3 regions of the Ruminiclostridium papyrosolvens DSM 2782 genome follow, and region 2 is predicted to be linked to each of the others. Evidence: predicted binding sites of a transcription regulator. Region 2 holds the regulator's gene; each other region holds the start of a gene.

Region 1 (4,227 bases), 1.1 Mb from region 2:
TATTAACAAAAAAGAAGATGTCCTTCCGGCACTTAAAAAGCTCCTTGATAAAGCAAGCGACAGGGACGAGAAGGCAATATTGAATTAGCTTAAATATTAAATAAATCGGGAGGAATAAAAGCTTATGGCGGATTTTAGTCTAAAGGAGCTGGAATACTGGAATGAGCGTATAGAAAAAATAGCGGTGGAGAGTGGATTGAACTTCTATAATCAGGAGTTTGAAATAATAAATTATGAAGATATGATAGGATATGAATCATACGTAGGGATGCCATCCCACTATCCGCACTGGAGTTACGGTAAATCCTATGAGAGGATTAAAACACTGCATAAATATAATCTTACAGGACTTCCGTATGAAATGGTTATAAACTCCAACCCGTGTATTGCCTACCTGATGAAGGATAATTCACTTCTAATTCAGATACTAACAATAGCACATGTATATGCACATAATGATTTTTTTAAAAATAACAGGCTATTCAATAAAGGAACAAAGGCTGAGTATGCAGTTGAAACCTTTAAAAATCATGCCAACAGGATACGTGACTATATCTCTGACCCCAGTATTGGTTATGCAAAAGTTGAAAAGATACTTAATGCCGCACATGCAGTAAAACTGCAAACGGAAAGGATAATTGACTACCGCAATAACAAAAGGGAGAAAGAAGAGTCAAAATCTGCTTTGATTGAGCATAAGTCTGATTTTCCCAATCTTGACAGGTATTCCAGAAGAGAAATGAAGTACGATACTGAGGCCGGCAACCAGGAAATAAAAATACCTGAGGAGCCTCAGGAAGACATACTCAGTTTTGTTGCAGAATATGGGCGTTTGCAGGACTGGGAAAAGGATATACTTTCTATTGTAAGAGAAGAAGCCCTGTACTTTATTCCACAGATAGAAACAAAAATAATGAATGAGGGCTGGGCAAGTTTCTGGCATTACACCATATTAAACAAGCTTGAACTTCCTCAAAATATGCATTTTGAGTTTTTAAGAAAACACAATGAGGTAATCAGGCCATTAAAATCAAGTATAAATCCATATTTCATAGGATTTAAAATTATTGAGAACCTATACAATACACAGGGAAAAGACAAGATATTCGAGGTAAGGGAAAATGAGAGAGACCAATCTTTTATAAGAAGATACCTGACTCAGGAATTGTGCAGTGAAATGAATCTCTTTGAATATATATCCACGGGAAACGAATATATGATTTCTGAAGTTTCAGATGATGAGGGGTGGAAAATGGTAAGAGATACTTTGTGTAATACAGTTGGTATTGGAAGTGTCCCAACAATAAAAGTCACCGAATGGAGCCCAAAGGAGAATACTTTGTTCCTTGAACACGAATTCGACGGCCGTGAACTGGAATTAAGCTACGCGTATGAAACTCTTAAACACCTTGTAGATCTGTGGAAGGGTAAAGTTGTACTGACTACACATCTGGAAGAAAAAATGAAAAATATAGCATGCGATGAAATGAAAAGAATATCCCTGTACACTTGAGATAGAGCCACATTTAGAAAAACTGTTAGCACTCTTGTTAATTGAGTGCTAAAAAATACTTGAAACTTTACTCCATTCGGGTTATATTATTAATAGTGTAAAAAATGAAGTGGAGGTAATATTATGAAACACGAAAGCGGAAGTATTTCAATAAATACAGAAAACATATTTCCAATTATTAAAAAGTGGTTGTACTCTGAAAAGGACATATTTATAAGAGAACTAGTGTCAAATGCAAGTGATGCCATTAGTAAAATGAAAAAACTTGATGTAATGGGAGAAGCCGAACTGCCCGAAGGTAATAAGTTCGAAATAAAGGTCATTGTCAATAAAAATGATAAGACCATAAAAGTAATAGATAACGGATTGGGAATGACTGAGGAAGAAGTAAAAAAATATATAAATCAGATTGCTTTTTCAGGAGCAGTCGATTTTCTTGAAAAATATAAGGACAAGTCAGATGACGGACAAATTATAGGTCACTTTGGTCTGGGATTCTATTCGGCATTCATGGTGTCACAGCGTGTCCAGATTGACACACTTTCATACCAGAAAGATGCGGCTGCTGTAAGATGGGTAAGTGATGGCGGAACAGAATTTGAAATGTCAGATTCCGACAAGAGTGAGAGGGGAACAACAATAACTCTCTATTTATCTGATGACAGCTTGGAATTCACTGAAGAATACACAATGAGAACTACCCTTGAGAAATACTTTGCCTTCCTGCCATATGAATTATATCTTGAGGATGCTGCAAAGGTAGAAGAGAAGAAAGAGGAAACTAAAGAAGAGGAAAAAGAAGGTGACGAAAAGGAAGTTACTGAGCCTAAAAAGCCCGAGCCTTTAAATGATACACAACCTCTTTGGCTGAAAAATCCAAAAGACTGCACAGACGAAGATTATAAGAAGTTCTATTCAAAAGTATTCCATGACTTTAATGAGCCGCTTTTCTGGATACACTTAAATATGGATTACCCCTTTAACCTGAAAGGTATACTTTATTTCCCTAAGCTCAAACATGAATTTGAGACTAACGAAGGGCAGATAAAGCTTTATTACAATCAGGTATTTGTTGCTGACAATATAAAGGAAGTAATTCCTGAATTCTTGCTGTTATTAAAGGGTGTACTGGATTGTCCTGATTTACCTTTGAATGTTTCCAGAAGCTTCTTACAGAACGATGGTTATGTTAACAAGATTTCCACACACATAACAAAGAAGGTTGCAGACAAGCTTACATCTATATTTGAGAACGACCGTGAAAGCTATAATAAATACTGGGATGACATAAACCCGTTTGTAAAATACGGCTGTTTACGTGAAGAAAAATTCTATGACAGAGTTAAGGATGTCCTTATATTCAAGTCAACTAAGGGCGGATACACTACTCTAAAGGAATATCTTGAAAACAACAAGGACAAGCATGAAAATAAAGTATTCTACGTATCAGATGAAAATCAGCAGGCTCAGTATATAAAGCTGTTTAATGAAAACGGAATGGAAGCGGTAATACTTTCAAACATGATAGACAATCACTTTATGTCTCTCCTTGAAAGCAAAGGTACAGGCTTACAGTTTAACAGAATTGATGCTGATATTTCAGAGAGTATGAAGCAGGAGAACACAGGTATTCCTGAAGCTGATGTCAGCTATCTGGAAGGTTTGTTCAAGGAAACAGTAAATGATGAAAAACTAAAAATACAGGTTGAATCCTTGAAAAATGAAACTATACCGGCGGTAGTACTGCTGTCAGAGCAGTCCAGAAGAATGCAGGAAATGAGTAAAATGTTCGGGGGAATGGATATGGGACACATGTTCCCGAAAGAACAGACTCTCGTTTTGAATTCTTCAAATAAACTCGTAAAAGCATTGCTGGATTTAAAGGAAAAGGATGAAAGAAAAGAAGATGTGAAGCTGGTAAGCGAACACATATATGATTTAGCCATGATGAGTCACCAGACTTTAGGGCCTGAGGCTATGGCGAAATTTATACAGAGAAGTAATGAAATATTGATGAAAGTTCTTTAATATAAAAAGTAAGCAAAAACCCGGAGGGCACTTAATGGCCATCCGGGTTTTTATAAAGCCTATTTACTATCTTTATCTGTCTGCCTTATTTCTACACGTCTTATCTTGCCGCTGATTGTTTTTGGAAGCTCAGTTACAAACTCAATGATTCTTGGATACTTATAAGGCGCCGTAACCTTTTTTACATGGTCCTGAAGTTTCTTAACCAGTTCCTCGCTTGCAGTATAGCTTTTTGCCAGTATAACTGTAGCTTTAACTATCTGACCTCTGATAGGGTCAGGAACAGCAGTTATGGCACATTCCAGAACCGCCGGATGTTCCAGCAAGGCACTTTCAACCTCAAAAGGCCCGATTCTGTAACCTGAGCTTTTAATAACATCATCAGCTCTGCCAACAAACCAGAGATAGCCGTCCTCATCTCGCCATGCCATATCACCCGTATAATAAATACCATCATGCCATACACTCTTTGTAAGAGCTTCATCTCTGTAGTAACCGCCAAACATACCGGCAGGCTTCTTTTTTGTGGTTCTTACCACAATCTGTCCTTCTTCACCGTCCTGACATGAATTTCCATTCTCATCAAGAAGGTCTATATCATATCCCGGAGACGGCTTACCCATTGACCCCGGTTTTGGCTCCATCCATGGGAACGTACCCACTGTGACAGTCAACTCAGTCTGACC
Region 2 (4,227 bases):
GACATATCAAAGGAAAAAATCATATCTATGCTGCCCGAAGAAATGGCGGATGAGTATTACTCGTTATTCTTTAAAAATCCGGATGACATGAAATGCTGGAAACTAGTGAAGGCAGCTGACAGGATTTCTGCATATATAAAATGTGTTGAAGAAGTAAAAGTTGGAAACAACGAATTCAAAAAGGCTCGGGAAACCATTCTGCAATCAATATTGGAGATAGATTTGCCTGAGGTCGGATATTTCATGGAGAAATTCATACCAAGCTTTAATTTGTCCCTTGATGAGATTGATTAATTTATTGAGACTGTTATATAATTAAGATTGTATTGGAAAAATATAATAGTATTACATTCTTAATTCAATATCAAAAGGGGCAAAAAAATGACATTTGAAGATAACATAGGTACAAAGTGTATTATAAACGGAGAAACCTTGTATGCTGAAGCGCTGAATAATTATTCAGAAGAAAAGTATACGGCTTGCTATGAAGTTATTCGTATAATAAAAGGGATTCCGTTATTTTTTGATGATCACTTTACACGTCTAAAAAATTCTGTACACAAGACCCAAAATGATTTGGAAATATCAAAAAAGGATTTAAGGGCTCAAATTACCCAAATATGTAAGTTGAATGGCTTAGAAAACTGTAACGTAAAAGTACTGGTTCTACTTTATGAAAAAGAGCAGATTACGCTTCTGCATATAAATAAGTTCTATTATCCTTCACAAGAGGAATATGCTAGAGGTGTAAAGTGTTGTACAGTCAAGCTCAAGAGAAACAATCCAAATATCAAAATGATAAATACTTCATATAAGGCAGAAATTAAGCGGGTCTCAGAAGAAAATAATGCTTTTGAAGTGCTTTTGGTAGATGACAACGATAAAATAACAGAGGGCGGAAAGTCCAATGTTTTTTTTGTAAAAGGTGACAAAATATATACATCTCCCGAAGAATATATATTGAAAGGTATTACGAGGCAATATATAATTGATGTTTGTGTAAAACTAGGATATGAAGTAATAGAAACATTGATTGGTGTTGACCAGTTAACTAATTTTGATGCTGTGTTTATAACCGGTACATCTATTAATGCAATGCCGTTAAAAACAATAGACGAGTGTGTATTGAATTCGTCTGAGAATGTTGTAACCAAAAATGTCATGGGAGGTTATAACAGTCTTATATCGGCATATATTCAAGGCAATTGCAATGAGAAATAGAAGATTACATTAATTTGGGAGGTTGGGTATGAGATACCTTGAAAATGCGTTTAAGTTTACGTTTAAGAACTTTATAATTACCATTCCATTACTGGTAGCTATGGCAATACCGAGTATGGTTATGGGTGTGGGTTCCTTAGGATTTCTATTTAATATTAAGAATTTTGAACAGATATTTAGTCAGATGCTGGACAATAACGGACAGTTTATGCCAACATACCATATGTTCCTCAGCTTATATGGGCCAACAATGATTATAAGTATGATAGTTTCAACGTTTTTGACTCTGGTTTTATCTATTTTGGTTTATCCTGCAACATACGGAATGATAAATAAAAAGTATGAGACAGGCATTTCAACACTTAGTGATATGACAAATTCCATGACTAAGTATATCGGAAGATTTGTACTTTACGGTTTATTAAAAATTGCTATGTGGATAGGAATGGTAGTAGTATATCTTATACTTATTGCAATTGCAATTGTAATAGTAACAGCAGTTTCAAGTGTTGCAGGTGCAATATTGATAGTGCTGTTTACATTAGCATTTATTGCTGCTTGTATAGCACTTGCGGTATACACTTCTATGTGGTTTACATCAGTTTGTGTAGAAGATACGGATATAATGACAGGATTGAAAAATTCATTCCGTTATGTAGCAGGCAGTTTCTGGACCATATTAGGAATGAGCATCCTTATATCTTTATTGGGAACAATAGCAGGAACAATAATAGGAATGGTAGTTGGATGGATTCCTATTATTGGAGGAGCTGTTTCGTCCATAGTATCATATCTTGCTGAATTTATATCAATTGTATTTTTCTTTGAAATTTATCGTGAAAAATCAGGGAAATATGCTTGTGAAGAATACTACAAGCAAATGAACAGCGGATTTTAAAGAATAGCTGTTTCAATTACTAAAAAGACCTTGTTTCGGAATGTAGATATTCTGTGCAGGGTCTTTTAAATTTTAAAATAATACCGAATATTACAAGAAAAATACTTGACAAACAAATATGCTAATGTTATTTTTAGTATATAATTAGCACTCAACATTAAAGAGTGCTAACAAGAGAGGTGATTATAATGCTACTTGACGATAGAAAATTGAAAATACTTCAAGCAATTATAGATGATTATATATATTCTGCTGAACCTGTAGGCTCCAGAACTATTGCCAAGAAGCATGAACTTGGTTTGAGTTCGGCTACAATTAGAAATGAAATGGCTGATCTTGAAGAAATGGGTCTTTTGGAACAGCCATATACATCGGCAGGCAGAGTTCCTTCCGATAAAGGGTACAGGCTTTATGTTGACCAGCTGATGAAGATAAATGAATTAACTGATAGTGAGATAGAGAAAATCCGAAGTGATATGAATATTCGTATAAACGAACTTAGTCAGCTCATAAGGAATGCATCCGCGGTTATGTCAAGATTTACCAAATATACATCTATGGCCATAACACCTCATATGAAACAGAGTGTATTAAAAGCTGTTCAGGTAGTACCTATAGAGCCTGGGAAAGCATTGGTGATTATTGTTACGGATGCTAACGTTGTAAGAAATAATCTGATAAGAATTCCTGAGAGTGTTACACCTGATTTCTTAATTCAGATTTCAAATATGCTAAACGAGCAGTTAAAGGGATTTACTTTGGAAATGCTCAAATCGGACATATTAAATGAAAAGTTTGAAAAACTGAATTCATTGCCTTATGGATTAATTAAACCAATCCTAGACGGGATAGAGGATTTGATTAAGACAATTGATAAGCCGGAAGTATATCTTGATGGGGCAACAAATATTCTGAATTTTCCGGAGTTCAAGGAAGTTGATAAGGCAAAGGAGTTTTTGAATATACTGGATGAAAAGAAGTTTGTATCTGACCTTCTTACTAATAATTCGAATAAAAACAATGAGATAATTATTCACATAGGAAATGAGAATGCTATAGAAGGCATAAAAGATTGCAGTTTGGTTACTGCATCCTATACTGTAGGTAATCATGTAATAGGAACAATAGGAATTATCGGGCCAACCAGAATGGAGTACTCAAAGGTTGTGTCATCTATGAATTATATAAGGAATAAAATCAATCAGGAGATTCTTAAACTTCTGGATAATGGATAGTATAAATAAGGAGGTAGTATTCAGGCAATGAAAAAAGAAAAACATCCTAAGGATGAAAAACAAAACACTAAGGAAATGAATTCTGAAGAAATCAACAAAGGAGTAGAAAATCCGGAGATATCAGAGACTTCTGATGTGAAGGAGGACGAAGCAGTAAATACGGAAATTGAGGACTTAAAAGCAAAATTGGAAGAAAAGTCTAAACAATGTGAAGAATTCAAAAATATGGTTCAACGTACAGCAGCCGAGTTTGACAATTATAAAAAAAGAACAATCAAGGAAAAGGAAGCTCTTAGCCTTGATATAGCAATAGACACAGTAGATTCCTTCCTGCCGGTAGTAGATAACCTCGAGAGAGCTTTGAAAGCTGCAGAGAACATGGAAAACAATCCACTGAAGGAAGGCGTTGAAATGGTTATGAGACAGTTGAAGGATTGTCTCGACAAGTTGGGAGTAGAAGCAATAGAGGCAGTTAATAATTCATTTGACCCTGAACTCCACAATGCAGTAATGCATGTAACGGATGATGAAATTGGCGAAAATATTGTGGTTGAGGAATTTCAGAAGGGTTATACAATGAAGGGCAAAGTAATCAGACATAGTATGGTAAAGGTAGTAAACTAACACAGTAGTTTTAAAATAAAAAAACGATGAACAAATATATTAAGGAGGGTATTATTTATGTCAAAAGTAATTGGTATAGATTTAGGTACCACAAATTCATGTGTGGCAGTTATGGAAGGCGGCGAGCCTGTTGTTATTGCAAATCCGGAAGGAAATAGAACTACCCCTTCTGTTGTAGCATTTTCAAAAACAGGTGAACGTATGATAGGGCAAGTTGCAAAAAGACAATCTATCACAAATCCTGAAAGA
Region 3 (4,227 bases), 2.3 Mb from region 2:
TCCTTTTAACAAGCATGGATAAGGACGGGACAAAAGACGGATATGATATAGCTTTAACAAGAACAATATCCGAAAATGTAAAAATCCCTGTCATAGCCTCCGGCGGAGCAGGGAAAATGGAGCATTTCAAGGATGCTTTATTAGACGGAAAAGCGGATGCGGTATTGGCAGCGTCACTATTTCATTTTAGAGAGATGGAAATCCGTGATTTAAAAGGTTACTTAAAAAATAATGGTATAGAAACCAGACTTTAAAAAATAAAAACGTTTAAAAGCTGTACAAACAAAAAATTTTTGATATGATAAATAAATGAGTGTATGGAGGCGTTCAATAATGAATAACTTAAAAAGTTCAGTTAAATTTGATGAGAAAGGTCTTGTTCCGGTAGTTACTCAGGATACTAAAACAAAAGAGGTTCTGATGGTAGCTTATATGAATGAGGAAGCCTTTGACAAGACAATAGAAACAGGAAAGGTTCATTATTACAGCCGCAGCCGCAGTAAGCTTTGGCTAAAAGGTGAGACATCAGGCCATTTTCAGCTTGTTAAGTCAATAAAGCTGGACTGTGACGGAGACACAATTTTGATAGAGGCTGAACAGATTGATGCTGCTTGCCATACAGGAAACAAGTCATGCTTTTACAGAACAATGGTTGACGGAGAATGGAAAGAAAATGAAGAAGAGAAGCCAACTGCAGCAATTCTTCATGAAGTTTACAACGTAATAGTAGACAGAAATGTTAATCCTAAAGAAGGTTCATATACTAATTATCTGTTTACAAAAGGTTTAGATAAGATATTGAAAAAAGTAGGAGAAGAGGCTGCCGAGGTTATCATTGCGGCAAAAAACAAATCAAAAGAAGAGATTAGATACGAAGTATCGGATTTAATGTACCATCTTATGGTATTACTTGTAGAGAGAGGCCTCACTCTTGAAGACATATACGGAGAATTAAAAGGAAGAAGATAAGTGAAAAATAATTTATTAAGCATCGATGAATATCGGAACAATCCGGAATTTTATTTCTATAAGGGACTGCGTTGCGCCAACAAAAGGAACATAAACGAAGCCTACAAACATCTGATAAAAGCGGCTGAGCTAAGTCCTGAGAATATGGAGTATAAATTTAACATAGCATGCTTTCTTTCTGAAATGCAAAGGCCCAAAGAAGCCAACAGGATATTCATGGATATACTTTTACACTATAACCCTACAATGTATGATTGTTATTTCGGTATGGGTTGTAACAGCTTTGAGCTTGGTGATATGAAAAAATCAGCCGAATACTTTGAAAAGTATATTTATTTTGACAGTGATGGCGAATTCAGCGAAGAAGTTTCAGAAATGATATTTTATTTAAAACTGTATAATAACATTTCCGTAGACAACAGATTTTTAAAGTTGTCTCAAACTAGCTTAAAAAATGCTAAAAAAAGCCTTTTAAATAACAAAACCGGCGAGGCGGTAAGAGAACTATATAAGGCAATAGGATTTAACCCTATGAACACCGATGCACGTAATCTGCTGGTACTTATACTTATAGAACAGCAGAATTATAAACGTGCATCAAATTTTATTGCCACAGTTACAAATATATATAGTGAAGACATTTGGGCTAACAGCCTTAAAATATATAACTTATATGGCTCCCGGAAATATTCCCGGGTAGAAAAATTATTAAAGATCCTTCCATTTAGAAGTATATATAACAGGAAGGACCTTTTATGTATTGCAACTACTTTAATAATATTTAATAAAATAGATGAATTGATTCAATTGCTGGAAACATATATTGTTGAGTACAGCGACTTATTCGTATGTTCTTTGCTGCTTATAGGATATATAGCATCAAAAAATTATGAGAAGGCAAACCCGATTATTAATAATCTGCAAACAATTAAAACGTTGGATACAGATTTTTCGGATTGGATTAAAAGGGTCAGTGAAATTTTAAAGGAAGATACTTCGGAAGTGTCTGTTTTGGATGAATATAAGGAAATATTCAGAATAATCGGGGAGCCTGAAGATTACATGTATAGTCCCTTCAGGTATTTAGAAATATTTGAAAATGCCTCGAAACCAAGGCAGAGAACTATCAGAAAGGTTCCAAAAAAGTATAATTCTGTAGTTGAGTGTGTTGTACTGCATAAGGAAATAATGTATGTTCCTGAATACGAAAAGGAAATAATACAAATATTGTATAACATAATATATCATACAGGCGAACTTTTGATAGAGAGTGAAAAAGATATAGTAGGTCTTTCTGCTGTAATTGAATACATCTATTGCAAAGAGAATTTTATTGATTTGGAAAAAGAGGAATTAATACAAAAGTATGGAATTTCTTCTATTGCGTTTAATAAGTTACTCAAAAAAATAAATTATTAGGATAAAAACTGATAATATTAATAAAATAGAGTAAATGGAAGAAATAATTAGCAATAAAACCATGAATGGACTAAATGGCAAAATATTGCTTAATTCATGATTATAAAGCGTTTGATAATATTTTATTCAATATATAATATTATAAATGTGATTAGCACTCGATGATAGTGAGTGCTAACAGTTTACAAGCATTAAATATTCAAGGAGGTAAAACAATGAAGATAAAACCATTAGGCGATAGAGTAGTTATTAAAATGCTTGAGAGCGAAGAAACTACTAAAAGTGGAATAGTATTACCGGGAAGTGCAAAGGAAAAGCCACAGGTAGCAGAGGTTGTTGCAGTAGGACCTGGAACAGTTGTAGATGGCAAAGAAATTAAGATGGAAGTTAAAGTTGGAGACAGAGTACTTACCAGCAAATATTCAGGAACAGAAGTAAAATTTGACGGTCAGGAATATACAATATTGAAGCAGAGCGATATCCTCGCAATTGTTGAATAATTATAACGGGAGGTAAGAGAAATGGCAAAGGAAATAAAATTTGGCGAAGAAGCTAGACGCGCACTTGAAAAAGGTGTTAATCAATTAGCTGACACAGTAAAAGTTACCCTTGGACCAAAGGGAAGAAATGTTGTTTTAGATAAGAAATTCGGCTCACCATTAATAACAAACGATGGTGTTACTATAGCAAAAGAAGTTGAACTTGAAGACAAGTTTGAAAATATGGGTGCACAGCTTGTTAAAGAAGTTGCTACAAAGACAAACGATGTAGCCGGTGACGGTACTACTACAGCAACTTTACTTGCACAGGCAATAATTAGAGAAGGTATGAAGAACGTTGCAGCAGGAGCAAACCCAATGATTTTAAAGAAAGGTTTGCAGAAGGCTGTTGATACAGCTGTTGCAGGAATCAAGGCAAACAGCCGTAAAATCAAAGGTAAGGAAGACATCGCAAGAGTTGCAACTATTTCCGCAAATGAGGAATTAATAGGAACTCTTATTGCTGATGCAATGGAAAAAGTAACAAATGACGGAGTTATCACTGTAGAAGAATCAAAGACTATGGGAACAAACCTTGAAGTAGTTGAAGGTATGCAGTTCGACAGAGGATACCTGTCAGCTTACATGGTTACTGATACAGATAAGATGGAAGCAGTTTTGGATGATCCATATATCCTTATAACTGACAAGAAAATAACAAACATTCAGGATATACTTCCAATACTTGAACAAATTGTTCAGCAAGGAAAGAAGCTTCTCATAATTGCAGAAGACATGGAAGGAGAAGCACTTACAACTCTTATCCTGAACAAATTAAGAGGAACCTTTACTTGTGTAGCTGTTAAGGCACCTGGATTCGGTGACAGAAGAAAAGCTATGCTTCAGGATATAGCAATATTAACAGGCGGAGAAGTTATAACTGAAGAATTGGGTCTTGACCTTAAAGAAACTCAGATAGCTCAGCTTGGTAAAGCAAGACAGGTAATTATACAAAAAGAAAATACAATAGTGGTTGATGGTGCAGGAAAAGCAGAAGACATTAAGACCAGAATTAACTCCATCAAGACTCAGATTGAAGATACTACATCAGACTTTGACAGAGAAAAACTTCAGGAAAGACTTGCAAAGCTTTCAGGCGGTGTAGCTGTAATTCAGGTTGGTGCTGCAACTGAAACTGAAATGAAAGAAAAGAAATTGAGAATTGAAGATGCTCTGGCTGCAACAAGAGCAGCAGTTGAAGAAGGTATAGTAGCCGGCGGTGGAACAGCGTTGATTAACGTTATTCCTGAAGTTGCTAAATTACTTGAAACAACTTCCGGTGACGAAAAGACAGGCGTTC

What was found. The regulator HrcA, encoded in region 2, represses chaperone genes, less so after heat shock. The targets are predictions, from matches to a motif close to TGTTAGCACTCNNNNNNNNNGAGTGCTAACA.
Region 1: htpG (molecular chaperone HtpG) is a predicted target of HrcA. The motif match lies at 1,537-1,567, and genes of this name have one in related genera.
Region 3: groES (co-chaperone GroES) is a predicted target of HrcA. The motif match lies at 2,538-2,568, and genes of this name have one in related genera.

The regions. Positions count from the first base shown of each region.
Region 1 covers NZ_CP119677.1:1,739,432-1,743,658, forward strand. The annotation lists gene yhbH (sporulation protein YhbH) at 1-88, shown strand, start outside; gene P0092_RS07760 (SpoVR family protein) at 125-1,513, shown strand; gene htpG (molecular chaperone HtpG) at 1,637-3,541, shown strand; gene P0092_RS07770 (AMP-binding protein) at 3,601-4,227, opposite strand, start outside.
Region 2 covers NZ_CP119677.1:2,801,472-2,805,698, reverse strand. The annotation lists gene yfbR (5'-deoxynucleotidase) at 1-294, shown strand, start outside; gene P0092_RS12455 (aminotransferase class IV) at 382-1,221, shown strand; gene P0092_RS12450 (DUF7847 domain-containing protein) at 1,250-2,119, shown strand; gene hrcA (heat-inducible transcriptional repressor HrcA) at 2,308-3,354, shown strand; gene grpE (nucleotide exchange factor GrpE) at 3,382-3,978, shown strand; gene dnaK (molecular chaperone DnaK) at 4,036-4,227, shown strand, end outside.
Region 3 covers NZ_CP119677.1:493,002-497,228, forward strand. The annotation lists gene hisF (imidazole glycerol phosphate synthase subunit HisF) at 1-254, shown strand, start outside; gene hisIE (bifunctional phosphoribosyl-AMP cyclohydrolase/phosphoribosyl-ATP diphosphatase HisIE) at 334-969, shown strand; gene P0092_RS02225 (tetratricopeptide repeat protein) at 970-2,388, shown strand; gene groES (co-chaperone GroES) at 2,604-2,888, shown strand; gene groL (chaperonin GroEL) at 2,910-4,227, shown strand, end outside.